2 regions of the Caballeronia sp. DA-9 genome follow, and region 1 is predicted to be linked to the other one. Evidence: predicted binding sites of a transcription regulator. Region 1 holds the regulator's gene; the other holds the start of a gene.

The links. The regulator LexA, encoded in region 1, represses DNA repair genes until DNA is damaged. The targets are predictions, from matches to a motif close to ACTGTATNNNNATACAGT.
Region 2: recA (recombinase RecA) is a predicted target of LexA. The motif match lies at 5,226-5,243, and genes of this name have one in related genera.

The regions. Positions count from the first base shown of each region.
Region 1 is NZ_CP195133.1:1,659,257-1,667,032, forward strand. Features, by position in the region: gene nodI (nodulation factor ABC transporter ATP-binding protein NodI) at 1-179, opposite strand, end outside; gene ACRWA7_RS23900 (universal stress protein) at 567-1,073, shown strand; gene ACRWA7_RS23905 (DUF2939 domain-containing protein) at 1,091-1,708, opposite strand; gene ACRWA7_RS23910 (hypothetical protein) at 1,857-2,252, opposite strand; gene lexA (transcriptional repressor LexA) at 2,458-3,114, opposite strand; gene ACRWA7_RS23920 (sulfate ABC transporter substrate-binding protein) at 3,409-4,446, shown strand; gene cysT (sulfate ABC transporter permease subunit CysT) at 4,640-5,536, shown strand; gene cysW (sulfate ABC transporter permease subunit CysW) at 5,533-6,477, shown strand; gene ACRWA7_RS23935 (sulfate/molybdate ABC transporter ATP-binding protein) at 6,493-7,551, shown strand; gene ACRWA7_RS23940 (CysB family HTH-type transcriptional regulator) at 7,576-7,776, shown strand, end outside.
Region 2 is NZ_CP195133.1:674,283-682,058, forward strand. Features, by position in the region: gene ACRWA7_RS19250 (hypothetical protein) at 1-519, shown strand; tRNA gene ACRWA7_RS19255 (tRNA-Met) at 734-810, opposite strand; gene ACRWA7_RS19260 (MFS transporter) at 888-2,546, opposite strand; gene ACRWA7_RS19265 (sensor histidine kinase N-terminal domain-containing protein) at 2,770-4,347, opposite strand; gene ACRWA7_RS19270 (response regulator) at 4,355-5,095, opposite strand; gene recA (recombinase RecA) at 5,323-6,396, shown strand; gene recX (recombination regulator RecX) at 6,413-7,776, shown strand, end outside.

The sequences.
Region 1 (7,776 bases):
CCCGCGCCATTGGGTCCGAGCAGCCCGAAACACTCGCCAGGTTGTACGTGAAAGGACAATCCATTGACGACCGTCTTGTCGCCGTAGTGTTTTTCGACATCGATAAACTCGATAGCCGGGCGTACCGGCGCGTGATCCGCCGGTCGGGTGTCGTGGGGTAACACTGCTGCATCTGCCATGCGGGAGGACTCGGCGTCGGGACGGAAACAAGCTGCCTAGTTTAATCGATTGCACCAGCGCGGCGCGGCGGCGCGCATGGCCTGCACTGCCTATGCGCATGAACGCCATCCCGTGACTGCGCGGGGCTCGTGGTGAAGTGCCGGTCAAACCCGCAGAGCCCCGTCAGACAAGGCGTTACGCGTGCTGGCACGCTGCACGCTTGAAGTTTTTTCCGCGATGCACATGCATTAGCGTTTTCCATCGTTGCAAGCGTTTTAGCGACGCACCATGATGACGGCAACGCGACACGCGTTTTGTCGCCCGCTGGGCACAGGGCAGAACACGCAACACGTTGACGACTGTTTTTTCGATGCCCTTTGCTGCCACGAGCAGCGCGGAGAACCACCATGGCGAGCTACCGAAAAATCCTGCTGTGCTACGACGGCTCTCGTGAAGGACGAAAGGCGCTGCGTGACGGCGCGAATCTTGCGCTCGAGCTGAAGGCCGAAACGCATCTGCTGGCCGTTGTGGATATGCGTTCCAGCATTGCACAAAGCGCAGGCCTGCTTACGGACATGGCCTGCGGGCGCTTCGAAGACGCCGCACGGGATATCTTGCGCGAAGGCGTGGAGTGGCTGACGGAGCGCGGCGTGAGCGCGCAGGGTCATTTTGCGTTCGGTCATCCTATCGATGAAATCGCCGGATTGGCGCAAAGCCTGCAGGTGGATCTGGTGGTGGTCGGACACCGTTGCCGCACGGGCCTTGCACGGTGGTGGATGGGCGCGGGTAACACACCGCTGATGGACCGTGTGTCGTGCAGCATTTTGGTGGCCGTGTCGCCGGTCGGATCAACGGCCGAGCAGGAGGACGCGGCGCATGCCGCAGTGCCTGCGAAGGCGGAAGTGAATGCTTGACGACGAACCTGCCCGGTTCACCCGTTCAACTCGATACCCACCAGTTTCCACGAGAACAGGCCGTATCGTTTGAGAATGGCCGAGTAGCGCGCGTCTCCGGCGCCATGCTGGTAGTTGACCGCGAAGGTATCGAAACTCCTGTAGCCAGCAGTAGTCCGAGGCGGCTGTTTGGGCGCGGGTTGGGCAGGCGTGCTCGTCACGGGCGGCGGTTGTGGCGAGGCTGGCGGTGTTCCAGCAGCCGTGGGATCGCTCGAAGACGGAGCCGGTGGTTTCTCGCCGGGCTCGCCTCGCGGCGGCATGCCATTTAAAATCGCCGCTACGCCATCCGGCGTTGCATACGAATCCACGAGCGGGCCAATCAACGCCGCGCCGATCATTGCACCAAGTAGCGCCAGCGGATTGCCGCTTTTTTGCACATCGATCTTTCGCGTAATCAGTTGACCGACCTGGTCCTTCAGGCTCTCACGCAACAGCGGGAAGTCCACGTATGCATTCACCGTCGCGGCGTCGCGAGCGTCGGCGGCGCGTTTGATCCTGTCGAGCGCGATATACGGGGACGCGTAGAACATCCCGAGCGCCGCGATGACCGCAACCACAATCAATGCAGTTAAAACCGACTTGCTCGTACGAGACATACGTCAGGGCGCCTTCGTGCAAATGAGCTGAATAACTGGATGAGCGAACCGCGAATTTCCGGGCGCGAGAAGTCCAACCACTGTTAGTTGACCGCGCCGCCACGAAATCGATCCCTCAAACTCATTGGCAAAAAAACGACCCGAAGGTTCATGCAAGCAAGCCACCTTCGACACCCGCACGTTCTTCGTCGACGCAGCGGTCGATCATGCGCGACACCGCTTCAATATTTCCAACCATGATGACGCGCGATTCACCGCGATAAACGCGTACCGGTGCACGCCGCTCAGCCTGCGCATGCACGGAAGCATTCAGCGACACACGCGCGAACGCTGGCTGCCGCGACGGCAGGACGGGCGGTTCGTCGAAGAGGTCTGGCGTATGGGTGTCCTTGCGCGTCTTGCAGGAAATCAGCGCGCGCAAATGCCGAAAGCGGCCGAACTCCCGGAATTGCCTGAACGAAAGTGGTGAGCGCGCTGCGGGCGCAAAAGAAGCTGACGCAGCCGATAAAAACGCGACAGAAAACAGACGGGCAAATCGTTCCATGATGTTTCTCCGTGAACAATAGGGTGCGCGCCGGTCAATCGCGAATGCGATGTCCGTCACGCTTTACAAAACCGGAAATTCGACTGTGGCGCGGCCGGAAGCAGGAGCACCCGTTGCCGCCACGCAGATTCAGAAAACAGCGTCTTGAACGAAAGAACCGAACAAAACCAAACGCCGTCGTTAATTCAACAGCATCCGGCGCGCGTCAGAGTTCGCCGGATCGAATCAGTCCTACAGCAATACCTTCAAGTGCGAATTCGTCGCTGCCCGAAGCCACGAAGATATTTTCGTAGTCAGGATTTTCGGCGATCAGTTCAACCCCGTCAGGACGGCGCTTCCAGCGTTTCACCGTTACGTCGTCGCCAAGGCGCGCGACAACGATCTGGCCATCCTTGGCTTCGTTCTTCTTTTGCACCGCGAGAAGGTCGCCGTCGAAGATGCCTGCGTCTCGCATGGAAAGTCCGCGAACCTTCAGCAGATAGTCGGGCTTGCTGGAGAACAAGGCCGGATCACAGGCGAAATGCTGCGAGATATGTTCCTGCGCAAGGATCGGGCTGCCCGCAGCCACGCGCCCGACCAGCGGCAATGACAATTGCATGATACTGGCATGCGGCAACGTGAATTGATGCGGTCCGTCGTCGGGACCTGCCTGGTTCAGCAAGCGGATACCGCGTGACGATCCGGCGGCCAGCTCGATCACTCCTTTACGAGCCAGTGCACGAAGATGTTCCTCGGCGGAATTGGCCGAACTGAAGCCAAGTTCCGCGGCAATCTCGGCGCGCGTGGGCGGAAATCCCGTCCGCTCGATAGCGCGCTGGATCAGTTCAAACACCTCTTGCTGCCGCGCAGTCAGTTTGCTCATTTTGGTCACGTGCTTTAGCCCCTTGTCTGGTCCGCGATCCACTGTATGGATGAACAGATGCCTGTAGTTTTATACAGTATTCGCCGCTTTTCAAGCTTTACTTTAAGTTCGACGTCGTTTGCACCACACGACAGCCCAAAATGCGGCGCTTCAACAGCCATTTATTGGTCGCAACGCCGCTTCCAGCCTTCATTAGCACTTTTCGATCTAAAAGAATGAGGAACAATTATTTTTAATAATGAAAGCCCGTCGATAGACTCAGCCCATCAAACACCATAAGACGGAGAACGGGGAATGCTGAGTCGGAATTCGGGATGGGGCGCGCGTGCAAGGAAACTGCTGGCGACAGCGGTTATCGGGGCCGCGTCGGGGGTAGGGATGATCGCGCAGGCGCACGCCGATACCTCGTTTCTCAACGTGTCGTACGACCCGACGCGTGAGCTGTATCAGGACTTCAATCAGGCTTTCGGCAAGAAATGGAAAGCCGAGACTGGCGAAACCGTCACGTTCAAGCAGTCGCACGGCGGCTCGGGCGGTCAGGCGCGCGCCGTTCTGGATGGCTTGCAAGCCGATGTGGTGACGCTGGCGCTTGCTTACGACATCGATGCGTTGTCGGCGAAGGGCATCGTGGCGCAGGACTGGCAAAAACGCCTCCCGGACAATGCGTCGCCGTACACGTCGACGATCGTCTTCCTCGTGCGCAAGGGCAACCCGAAGCAGATCAAGGACTGGCCGGATCTGGTCAAGCCGGGTGTATCGATTGTGACGCCGAACCCCAAGACGTCCGGCGGCGCACGCTGGAACTACCTCGCGGCGTGGGCGTATGCGGAACATCTGCCGGGCGGAAATGCAACGACGGCCAAGGACTTCGTGACGAAGCTGTATAAAAACGCCGGCGTGCTGGATTCAGGCGCGCGTGGCGCGACCACGAGCTTCGTGCAGCGTGGTCAGGGCGACGTGCTGATTGCGTGGGAAAACGAGGCGTTTCTGTCGTTGAAGGAGTTCGGTCCGGACAAGTTCGAGATCGTGGTCCCCTCGGTGAGCATCCTGGCTGAACCGCCGGTTGCTGTCGTCGACAAGGTCGTTGACCGTCATGGCACGCGCAAGCTTGCCGAGGCGTATCTCAAGTACTTGTATAGCGAGGAAGGTCAGGAGATCGCGGCGCGCAACTTCTACCGGCCGCGTTCGACCACGGTTCCGGCCGCGCTCACCAAGCAGTTCCCGAAGATCAAGCTTTACACCATCGACGATTCGTTCGGCGGCTGGACAAAGGCGCAAAAGACGCATTTCGCCGATGGCGGCGTGTTCGATTCGATCTATCAGCCGCAGTAATTGTGGCGGCATGAAAGCAGGAAATACAGCATCGCCCGCGGTCATCCGCTCGCGATGCTGTAGTCATAAAGGGTCGTCAAAGGTCGAAAAACAGAAGAACCCGGAAGCGCCAACACGGCCGCACAGACGGTCAGAACCTTGAAACACCCTGAAGCGCCGTCCCCGCGGCGCAACGGTACTGGATGATGGACGCATGACAACTTTCACTTTCCGCAAGCCCAGCGCACTGCCGGGCTTCGGCCTGACGCTTGGCATCACGGTGGCGTATCTGAGCCTCGTGGTTCTGATTCCGCTTGCCGCGACCTTTGCCAAGACGGCCACGCTCGACTGGGCGACGTTCGTGCGCGCGGTCACGGCGCCCCGCGTGATGGCGTCGTATCGCCTGACGTTTTCGGCGGCGCTTGGCGGCGCATTGATCAACGCGGTGTTCGGCTTCCTGGTCGCCTGGGTTCTCGTGCGATACACCTTTCCGTTCAAACGCATCGTGGATGCAGTGGTCGACCTGCCGTTCGCCTTGCCCACGTCCGTTGCAGGGATTGCACTCGCGGCCGTGTACGCGCCCAACGGCTGGATCGGGCAATTTCTTGCGCCGCTTGGGCTCAAGGTGGCGTTCACGCCGCTTGGCGTGCTGGTGGCGCTGACGTTCATTGGCTTGCCGTTCGTGGTGCGCACGGTGCAGCCAGTGCTCGAAGACTTCGAGCGCGAGCAGGAGGAAGCCGCCGCGTGCCTGGGCGCAACGCGCTGGCTCACGTTTCGCCGCGTGGTGCTGCCGTCGCTTTTCCCCGCGCTTCTGACCGGCTTTGCGCTTGCTTTCGCGCGTGCGCTCGGTGAATACGGCTCGGTGATTTTCATCGCGGGCAATGTGCCGATGAAATCCGAAATCACGTCGCTGCTGATCATCACGAAGCTGGAACAATACGACTACGCCGGGGCAACCGCGATTGCCGTGGTGATGCTGTGCGTGTCGTTCCTGATGCTGCTGCTCATCAACACGCTGCAATGGTTTCTCCAGCGGCGCACGAGCCGTGGCGGCGCGGGTCCAGCGCCCGCGCTCGCCGGTTCGTTGCACATCGACGGAGCCAAGGCATGAGCAGCGTCAACCAGAAAACGGCCGATATCGCGGCGTTGCGCGCGGTAGAACACAAGCTCGATCCCGTCACCGAACCGCGCGCAGTGCGCTGGATCCTGACTGCGGTCGCGCTGATTTTTCTCGCGCTGTTTCTCGTCGTGCCGCTTGTCGCCGTATTCGCGCAAGCCTTCGCGAAGGGCGTGGCCTATTACTTCGATTCCTTGAAGGACCCCGATGCGTGGTCGGCCATCAAGCTCACGCTGATCACCGCCGCGATTGCCGTACCGCTGAACGTGGTGTTCGGCCTGTCGGCGTCCTGGGCGATCGCGAAATTCGAGTTTCGCGGCAAGGCGTTTCTCACCACGCTGATCGACTTGCCTTTCTCTGTTTCGCCGGTCGTCTCGGGCCTGATCTACGTGCTGATGTTCGGCGCGCAGGGCTGGTTCGGACCCTGGCTTATCGACCATAACGTGCAGATCATCTTCGCCGTGCCCGGCATCGTGCTCGCTACGATCTTCGTCACGTTTCCGTTCGTTGCGCGCGAGTTGATCCCGCTGATGCAGGCGCAAGGCAATGATGAAGAAGAGGCTGCGCATGTACTCGGTGCATCGGGCTGGCAGATTTTCCGGCGCGTGACCTTGCCCAACGTCAAGTGGGGTTTGCTGTATGGAGTGATCCTCTGCAACGCCCGGGCGATGGGCGAGTTCGGCGCGGTGTCGGTGGTTTCGGGCCACATTCGCGGCCAGACCGACACCATGCCGCTGCACGTCGAAATTCTCTACAACGAATACAACTTCTCGGCGGCGTTCGCCGTGGCCTCGCTGCTTGCGCTGCTTGCGCTCGTCACGCTCGGCCTGAAACTGCTCGCCGAGACCCGCATGGCGCAATCGATGGAAGCCGCGCAGGCCCAGCCCGCCGATATCGATGCCAGCAAACCCGCTGCCGCGTCACTCCAGAACTAGAAGGCGAAGATCACCATGAGCATCATCGTTCGCAATTTGCAGAAGCGCTTTGGCGATTTCGTCGCGCTGGATAACGTCTCGCTCGATTTTCCGGCGGGTGAACTGGTCGCGTTGCTCGGACCTTCGGGTTGCGGCAAGACCACGTTGCTGCGCGTGATCGCGGGGCTCGAGTACGCGGATGCGGGCTCGGTCGTGCTGAACGGCGAGGACGTCGCGGCTGTCGGCGCACGCGAGCGTCAGGTCGGTTTCGTATTCCAGCATTACGCCCTGTTCCGTCACATGACCGTGTTCGAGAACGTCGCGTTCGGTTTGCGCGTGAAGCCGCGCAAGGAGCGGCTATCGGAAGCGGTGATCCGCGAGAAAGTGCATGAACTGCTCAAGCTTGTGCAGCTTGACTGGCTGGCGCAACGGTTTCCGTCGGAGCTTTCGGGCGGGCAGCGGCAGCGGATTGCATTGGCGCGCGCGTTGGCCGTCGAGCCGAAAGTGCTGCTGCTCGACGAGCCGTTCGGTGCGCTCGACGCCAAGGTCAGAAAGGAATTGCGCAGTTGGTTGCGGCGTCTGCATGACGACCTGCATATCTCGACCATCTTCGTCACGCACGACCAGGAAGAAGCGCTCGAAGTCGCCGACCGGATTGTGGTGCTTAATCGCGGGCACGTGGAACAGGTCGGCAGTCCGCAGGACGTCTACGACCATCCGCAAACCTCGTTCGTGTACGAGTTTTTGGGCGCGGCCAACCGCCTGAAAGGTACGGTCGATAAACAAGGTTTCGTGGCGCAAGGCGCCGCGCAGCCGATCGCCACCGAAGCGAATTTCGCGGGTCCAGCGATAGCGTATGTGCGCCCGCACGATCTCACGCTGTTTCCAACGGCCTCGGGTCATCGGGATGGCATCGTGGTCGACGTGCGCCGGGTGGTGACACTTGGCGGGTCCGTGCGCGTGGACCTGGAAGGCGCGGAAGGCAATGTGCTCGAAGCCGAACTCGATCGTGAGACGTGGCGTGGTTTGAACCTGAATATAGGTGACGGCGTGACGGCCGTCCCGCGCGTCCTGCGCGTGTTCCCGGCGCATTGAAAATTCCCAAGAAGAGAGGCTGACATGAACTTCCAGCAATTGCGTTTCGTCCGCGAGGCCGTGCGCCAGAACATGAACCTGACCGAGGTCGCGAACGTGCTGTATACGTCGCAGTCGGGCGTGTCCAAGCAGATCAAGGATCTCGAGGACGAACTCGGCGTGGACATCTTCATCCGGCGCGGCAAGCGTCTCACCGGTCTCACGGAGCCCGGCAAGGAAGTGCAT
Region 2 (7,776 bases), 980 kb from region 1:
ATGGCAAATCCATTTCCAAAAGGTGCGCAGGAGCCTTCCGCCCCGCACCCCGGATCGATTGCATTCAAGTACGCGTGGAATCAAAGCACGAAAATCAAGGATGCTTCGCAGTATCCCGAGGACTTCATTTTCCGTTGTGCTGATGTAAATGGGAAGCCGACAGATCGTGCGCATGCGGCGTGGTGTGTTCCGCTGGTTGAAGTCAAGACGGTTTCTGTAGACGAGAATGGAAATCCAGTGGCGCCGAACGATGCAGATTCCGTTTCGATATCGGAATACGGCCCTGGACATACCTTTATTGAGCACACGCAATCAGTCCCACACCTGAAGCGTCAGCGTGAATTAGATAGGCAGCAGCGAACTACCCTGCAGCCGGACACTGAGCCGCCATCATCCCCACAGGTATTTACTCCTCATTGGTCGGACGACTCCCTCGCGGATTATCAGCAACCGTCGACGGGCCTGCAGGCGAGCTGGTGGTCGAGAGTTAAGGCGTGGCTTAGGCTTGCAGTCCGTTAAGGAACTGGTCTAACGAGTTGATTTGTCGCTGAATGAAATGCCAATGGGCTCAGAGGCCGACGCCTTTCATCATCCCGCCCGCGTGGCGATAAACGAATAGAGGTATCCCAGAGGTAGATCAGGCGGTAATAAGCGAAGGAAGAGGGTGTCGCCCCAACAAGGGAACAAACAAAAAGCCGCCACTTCTTTCGAAGCAGCGGCTTTCTTTACAACTTGGTGGCGAATCAGGGATTCGAACCCCGGACCTGCGGATTATGATTCCGTCGCTCTAACCGGCTGAGCTAATTCGCCAAGAGATCGAGATTATGAAGAGGGTTGCAAAACCTGTCAACCCCTTCCAAGCCGATTCCTATCGACAGCTTTGACGATCAATCCGAGTCATAAACCGCCGTTCCGCGGGTCTCCTTCACAAACAGCATCCCGATCACGAATGCGGCAACGGCAATGACAATCGGATACCACAACCCCGAAAAAATATTCCCCTTCGCGGCCACGATAGCAAACGCCGTAGCCGGCAAGAACCCGCCGAACCAGCCATTGCCGATGTGATACGGCAGCGACATCGACGTATACCGGATCCGCGCTGGGAACATCTCGACCAGCATCGCGGCAATCGGCCCATAAACCATCGTCACGTAGATCATCATGATGGTCAGGATCACAATAGCCATCGGCCAGTTGATCAGCGCCGGATCAGCCTTCGCCGGATAACCCGCCGACTTCAGCGTGCCGGCCAGCGTCTTGTCGAACGCGGTGCCCTGGACTTTTGCATCGGCAGCCTTGCCGTCGTACGTGTTCACCACCGTATCGCCCACCTTGATCTGCGCGAGCGTTCCAGCCGGCGCGGCCACGTTTTCGTAGTTCAAGCCGGACTTCGACAACGCGCTCTTGGCAATATCGCAGGAGGTGGTGAACTTCGATGTACCCACCGGGTTGAACTGGAACGAGCACTCGTCGGGATTGGCAATGACGGTGATCGGCGACTTCACGGTTGCGGCTTCGAGCGTCGGGTTCGTGTAGTGAGCGAGCGCATGGAAGAGCGGAAAATACGTCAGCGCGGCAATCAGGCAGCCCGCCATGATGATCGGCTTGCGCCCGATCTTGTCGGACAGCGACCCAAAGAACAGGAAGAACGGCGTGCCAATCAGCAGCGCGACGGCGACCATGATGTTGGCGCTCGTGCCATCGACCTTCAGCGTCTGCGTCAGGAAAAACAGCGTGTAGAACTGGCCCGTGTACCAGACAACCGCCTGTCCCATCGTCAGCCCAAGGAGCGCGAGCAGCACGATCTTCAGGTTCTTCCATTGACCGAATGCTTCGGTCAGCGGCGCCTTCGACGTCTTGCCCTCGGCCTTGATGCGCTCGAAAACCGGCGATTCATGCAGTTTCAGCCGGATCCAGACGGACACGCCAAGCAGCACGATCGACACCAGGAACGGCACGCGCCAGGCCCATGCCCCGAAGGTGTCTTCGCCCACGGCGGTACGCACCACGAGAATGACGATCAGCGAGATGAACAGGCCGAGCGTGGCCGTGGTCTGGATCCACGCCGTCCACGCGCCGCGCTTGTTGGAAGGCGCATGTTCTGCAACATATGTCGCCGCGCCGCCGTATTCGCCGCCGAGCGCGAGCCCCTGCAGCAACCGCATGGCAATGAACAACACGGGCGCCGCTATGCCAATGGTCGCGTATCCGGGAAGCAAGCCGACCACGAAGGTCGACAAACCCATGATCACGATGGTCACAAGGAACGTGTATTTGCGGCCGACCATGTCGCCTAAACGCCCGAACACAATCGCCCCGAACGGACGCACGGCGAAACCCGCCGCGAAGCCAAGCAAGGTGAAGATGAAGGCGGCAGTCGGATTGACGCCGGAGAAGAAGGTCTTGCTGATATAGATGGCGAGCGAGCCCGCCAGATAGAAGTCATACCACTCGAATACCGTGCCCAGCGATGACGCGAAAATCACGCGCCGTTCTTCGCTTGTCATCGGCGCGTGGGAAATGCGCCCCTCGACCGTCGCCATGAATCATCTCCTGATCTTGATTTTGAATGGCGCCCCGCGAATAGCGGCACCGTGCACCGATTATTGGAGTGAAAACTTACGGCGTTCTGACGTGATGATGGTATGTGGTTTTTTGTGCATTGAGATGTTTGGAATAACGTCGCTCAAAAACTTATATGAAGCCATCTTCTTCTGCTAACTATAGGTAAATTCACGACCTAAGAAAATTCTCCTCGATGCTTGGTCAGGGTTTGTCCCGGGCAGGATAAACCCGCCTTAAGCCAACTCTGACGAGCGTTCCAGCTTGCCGAGGCGTCTCGTTGTACACATGGTCTTCGATATCGAGCGTGCCGCCGTGCATGGTCACAATCTCCCGTACGATTGCCAAGCCCAGTCCACTGCCGTCACCTTCACGCCCCAGGATCCGATAAAACCGCTCCACCACGCGCGTTCGTTCCGCGGCCGGAATGCCCAATCCCGTGTCCTCGACCTCGAGAAAAACGCGGCGCGTATCCGAATCCTCGGTACGCACGCGGACGGTTATTCGACCGCCGGGCGGGGTGTAGCGAATGGCGTTATCGATAAGATTTGACAACATCTCGCGCAACATCACCATGTTGCCTTCCACTTCGACGGGATGCGGCGGCTCTTCATATCCAATGTCCATTCGCTTTGCCAACGCCGCCTGCACCCAGTCGCGCACGGCGAGCCGCGCGAGATCGGTGAGTTCGACGCGCGAGAAAATCTGCCCGGTCATTCGGTTCTCGGCGCGCGCAAGCGCGAGCAGTTGAGTGACGAGCCGCGCCGCGTGCTCGGAACTCGTCGCGATCTGTTCCAGCGAACGCTGCACTTCAGCGGGCACGTCCTGTCGCAACGCCAGTTCGGCCTGCGTCCGCAAGCCGGCGAGTGGCGTTTTCATCTGATGGGCGGCGTCGGCTATGAAGCGCTTTTGCAACTCCATGTTCTGCTCGAGCCGGTTGAGCAAATCATTGAACGATGCTACCAGCGGCGCGATTTCCGGCGGCGCGCGACTCGCTTCGAGCGGGGAAAGATCGTCCGGCCGGCGCGCCCGGATGTTTGACTGCAAGGCGTGCAGCGGCGCAAGCCCGCGCGAAAGCCCGAACCACACCAGTACGATGGCCAGCGGCAAGATCACGAATTGCGGCAGGATCACGCCCTTGATGATGTCGTTGGCCAACTGGCTGCGTTTATCGAGCGTTTCCGCCACCTGGATAAGCACCGGCTGCGACAGCGACGGGGATTCAACCGTCGTGTACGCCACGCGGATGTCGTTGCCGCGCAATACGTCGTCGCGAAATTCCACAATGCCGGGTTGCGGGCGGTCGTCGTTGTGGGGCAGGGGCATGTCGGCGTCGCCGCCTACCAGTTCGCCTCTCGTGCCAAGCACCTGGAAAAAAACGCTATCGACGTTATCCGCCCTCAGGAAATCACGCGTGGCATTCGGCAGCCGCAGTTCGGCCACGCCGTTGACCGGCTGGATCTGCCGGGCAAGCACGTAGGCGTCGGTTTCGAGCGCGCGGTCGAACGGCCCGTTGGCAATCGACTTCGCGACCAGATACGTCACAGCGATGCTCATGGGCCACAACAAAAGCAGTGGCGCGAGCATCCAGTCGAGGATTTCGCCGAACAATGAACGCGGCGCCGGCTCGCCGTCGGGCTCCAGTTGATCCGGGGGCGCGAACGGGTTGGCGTAACGCGCGTCACGAGACACGTCGGGGTCTGCATTGAGCAGATCCGGCGACGGGTGTGGCAACTCGCGTAACGCCTGGGCGGCACGCTTGGAAGTAGCGGGCGAGCCCATAACGTGATTACTTATAGTGAGGGCTGGACGGTGCTGGGCCAGCGTCCGCAGGTCCTGGCGGGACCGGAGCGACGGCTGGTACAACGGCTTTTTCAAGGCTATAGCCTAGCCCGCGAACGGTCATGATGCGCGCTCCGCCGGGCTCGATTTTTTTTCTTAGCCGATGGACATAGACTTCGATCGCGTTATTGCTGACTTCCTCGCCCCACTCGCAAAGATGGTTGACAAGCTGTTCCTTCGATACCAGCCGGCCAACCCTTTGCAGAAGGACTTCGAGCACGCCGAGTTCGCGCGCGGACAACTCGATGACCTGGTCGTTGATGGACGCAATGCGCCCGACCTGATCGAATGAAAGCGCGCCGTGCCTGACAACAGTAGGACCGCCGCCCGCGCCGCGCCGCGTGAGGGCGCGCACGCGGGCTTCGAGTTCGTTCAGCGCGAACGGTTTGGCCATGTAATCGTCGGCGCCGAGGTCGAGGCCCTTGACGCGCTCGTCGACGCTGTCGGCGGCTGTGAGAATGAGCACGGGCATCTGCGAATTGCGGGCGCGCAAGCGCCGCAGGACTTCGAGGCCGGACATCATGGGTAGCCCCAGATCAAGGATCAGAAGGTCGAAAGTTTGTAGCGAAAGGGCGGTATCGGCTTCCACGCCATGCTTGACGTGATCCACCGCATACCCCGATTGGCGGAGTGATCGAACCAGACCATCCGCGAGTATGCTGTCGTCTTCGGCAATGAGTATTCGCATCGTAGTGTGCGCAGAAAGCATTGCCGGCACCGCAATTCGCCCGGCGCGGCGGTCTCCAGGTGTTGTGGTGCGCTTGCAAGGTCACAGCGTGGTGTTGAAACTACGCGCACTGATCCCACTTGCAAAAACACCTGTTTTTTTATACAGTGTCTGAAGCAGTGCACCCAGTGGGACAAAAGCCCCGCGGGCATGCGCCAGATGCCGTTCATCATAGCAAAGGACGATTCATGGAAGATAGCAAGAAAGGCCCGGGCGGGATGTCTGCGGAGAAGAGCAAGGCGCTGGCCGCTGCGCTGTCGCAGATCGAAAAGCAATTCGGCAAGGGGTCGATCATGCGACTCGGCGCTGGCGAAGTCATTGAAGACATCCAGGTGGTGTCGACTGGTTCGCTCGGACTGGATATTGCATTGGGCGTCGGCGGCTTGCCGCGCGGACGTGTGGTCGAGGTCTACGGTCCGGAATCGTCGGGCAAGACCACGCTGACGCTGCAAGTGATCGCGGAAATGCAGAAACTCGGCGGCACGGCGGCGTTTATTGACGCGGAACACGCACTCGACATTGCCTATGCGCAAAAGCTCGGCGTAAATCCGTCGGACCTGCTGATCTCGCAGCCGGATACGGGCGAGCAGGCGCTGGAAATCGCGGACGCTTTAGTGCGCTCGGGTTCCATCGATATGATCGTGATCGACTCGGTTGCGGCGCTGGTTCCGAAGGCTGAAATCGAAGGCGAAATGGGCGATTCGCTGCCTGGCTTGCAAGCACGTTTGATGTCGCAGGCGCTGCGCAAGCTGACCGGCACAATCAAACGTACGAACTGTCTGGTGATTTTCATCAACCAGATTCGCATGAAGATTGGCGTCATGTTCGGCAATCCGGAAACCACAACGGGTGGTAATGCGCTGAAGTTCTACGCGTCCGTTCGTCTGGATATTCGCCGTATTGGCTCGATCAAGAAGAACGACGAAGTGATCGGCAATGAAACGCGCGTGAAGGTGGTGAAGAACAAGGTCGCGCCGCCATTCCGCGAAGCCATCTTCGACATTCTTTATGGCGAAGGTATCTCGCGTCAGGGCGAAATCATCGACTTGGGCGTGCAAGCCAAGTTGGTGGACAAAGCCGGTGCCTGGTACAGCTACAACGGCGAGCGGATTGGTCAGGGCAAGGACAACGCGCGTGAATTCCTGCGTGAGAATCCGGAAATGGCGCGCGAAATCGAGAACAAGATCCGCGAGTCGCTGGGCGTCAATGCAATGGCCGATGCACTGCCGGGCGTTGCCGAAGTGGCTGATGAAGAAGAATGAGTTTTAGGCGGTAAAGATGATGCGCAAGAGCCGGTTCGGATCGAAAACCGGTCGCGATTCAAGTCGTGACTCGGAGCAAGACGACGCAAAGGACGATTCGGACGGCTCGAATTCCTCAGGTGATGACGGCGAAAATATCGGCGCTGAGGAAGAGGTTGATCACTATGAAAGAAGCAGCGACCGATATCGCGCGACATCGAATGAACGCGCTGGTGTGGAGGGATCTGCGCCGGCGCGTCGTTCATTTGGCAACAGCTTTAGTAAAGGTGGTGGCGAAAACGGCGGCGGCTTTAAGGGCAGCAGCTTTTCGAGCAACAAAAACAAAGGCAGCGGCAGCAGTTTCGGCAGAAAAAGCAGCTTTGGAAAAGGTGGTAACGGCTCGAGCCTTTCGATTGGAACATCGAAAGCCGAGGCTATCGCAGCGAGCGCCATTCCTAATGAAATTGCTGCGCCTGAAGAAGCCGACCCCGTATATGAGCGGTCAAGCGATCGTGCGTTTCCAAAGAAACGTAGTTCGTTTGGGGGCGGAGGGTTGGGGCGTTCGACTTCCGCAAGGTCATCGGCCAATGAATCAGATGACGTCTACGAGCGCTCCAGCGATAAAAAATTTGGACGAAGCAGTTCTGGCGGCGGCAACAAATCTTCATTCGGCACGAAGGCAGCCAGGAAGCCAGTTGACGGCGAAGACGTTTTCGAGCGATCGACCGACCGCGCCGCAAGCCGCCGAAGTGCTTTCTCAAAAAAGCTGACTGAAGATAAATCATCTACCGGGGTTGTAGATCCAGTTCAGCAACGGGCTGTGGCGAACGTCACAAACTCAGGCGATCGACTGAAGCAAGCGCAGGCCCTGGTTGAACAAACGCTTGTTCAAAAACCGCGTAGTGCATCCTCGAAAGCGGCGGTCACATCCACGCCTGAACGCTTGACGGCGACAGATCGGGCCATTGCAGGCGGCTTCGAGGACGCAGCCGATCCCTTCGAACCGTTCGAACAATGCGTGCCTGCAGAAAGCAGCGCTCCGGATGCACGGCTCTCAAACGCAGACTCCGAATCGGTCTATTCCCGCGGAACGACCGGCCGAAGCAAACCGCCGGCAACTAACGAAATCAAAAGAAAGCGCCCGCAGCTATCTCTGCGTGGTCGAGCGCTCGGCTATCTATCCCGCCGCGAACACAGCCGCGCGGAACTTACCCGCAAACTCACGCCGCACCTCACAGAAACCGATTCGCTGGAAACCTTGCTCGACGCACTTGAGCGGGAAGGCTGGTTATCGAATGAGCGGTTTGTCGAGAGCGTGGTTCACCGGCGCGGCGCGCGCCTGGGCACAAGCCGCATTGTGAATGAGCTCAAACGCAATGGCATCGATGAAACGCTTATTCA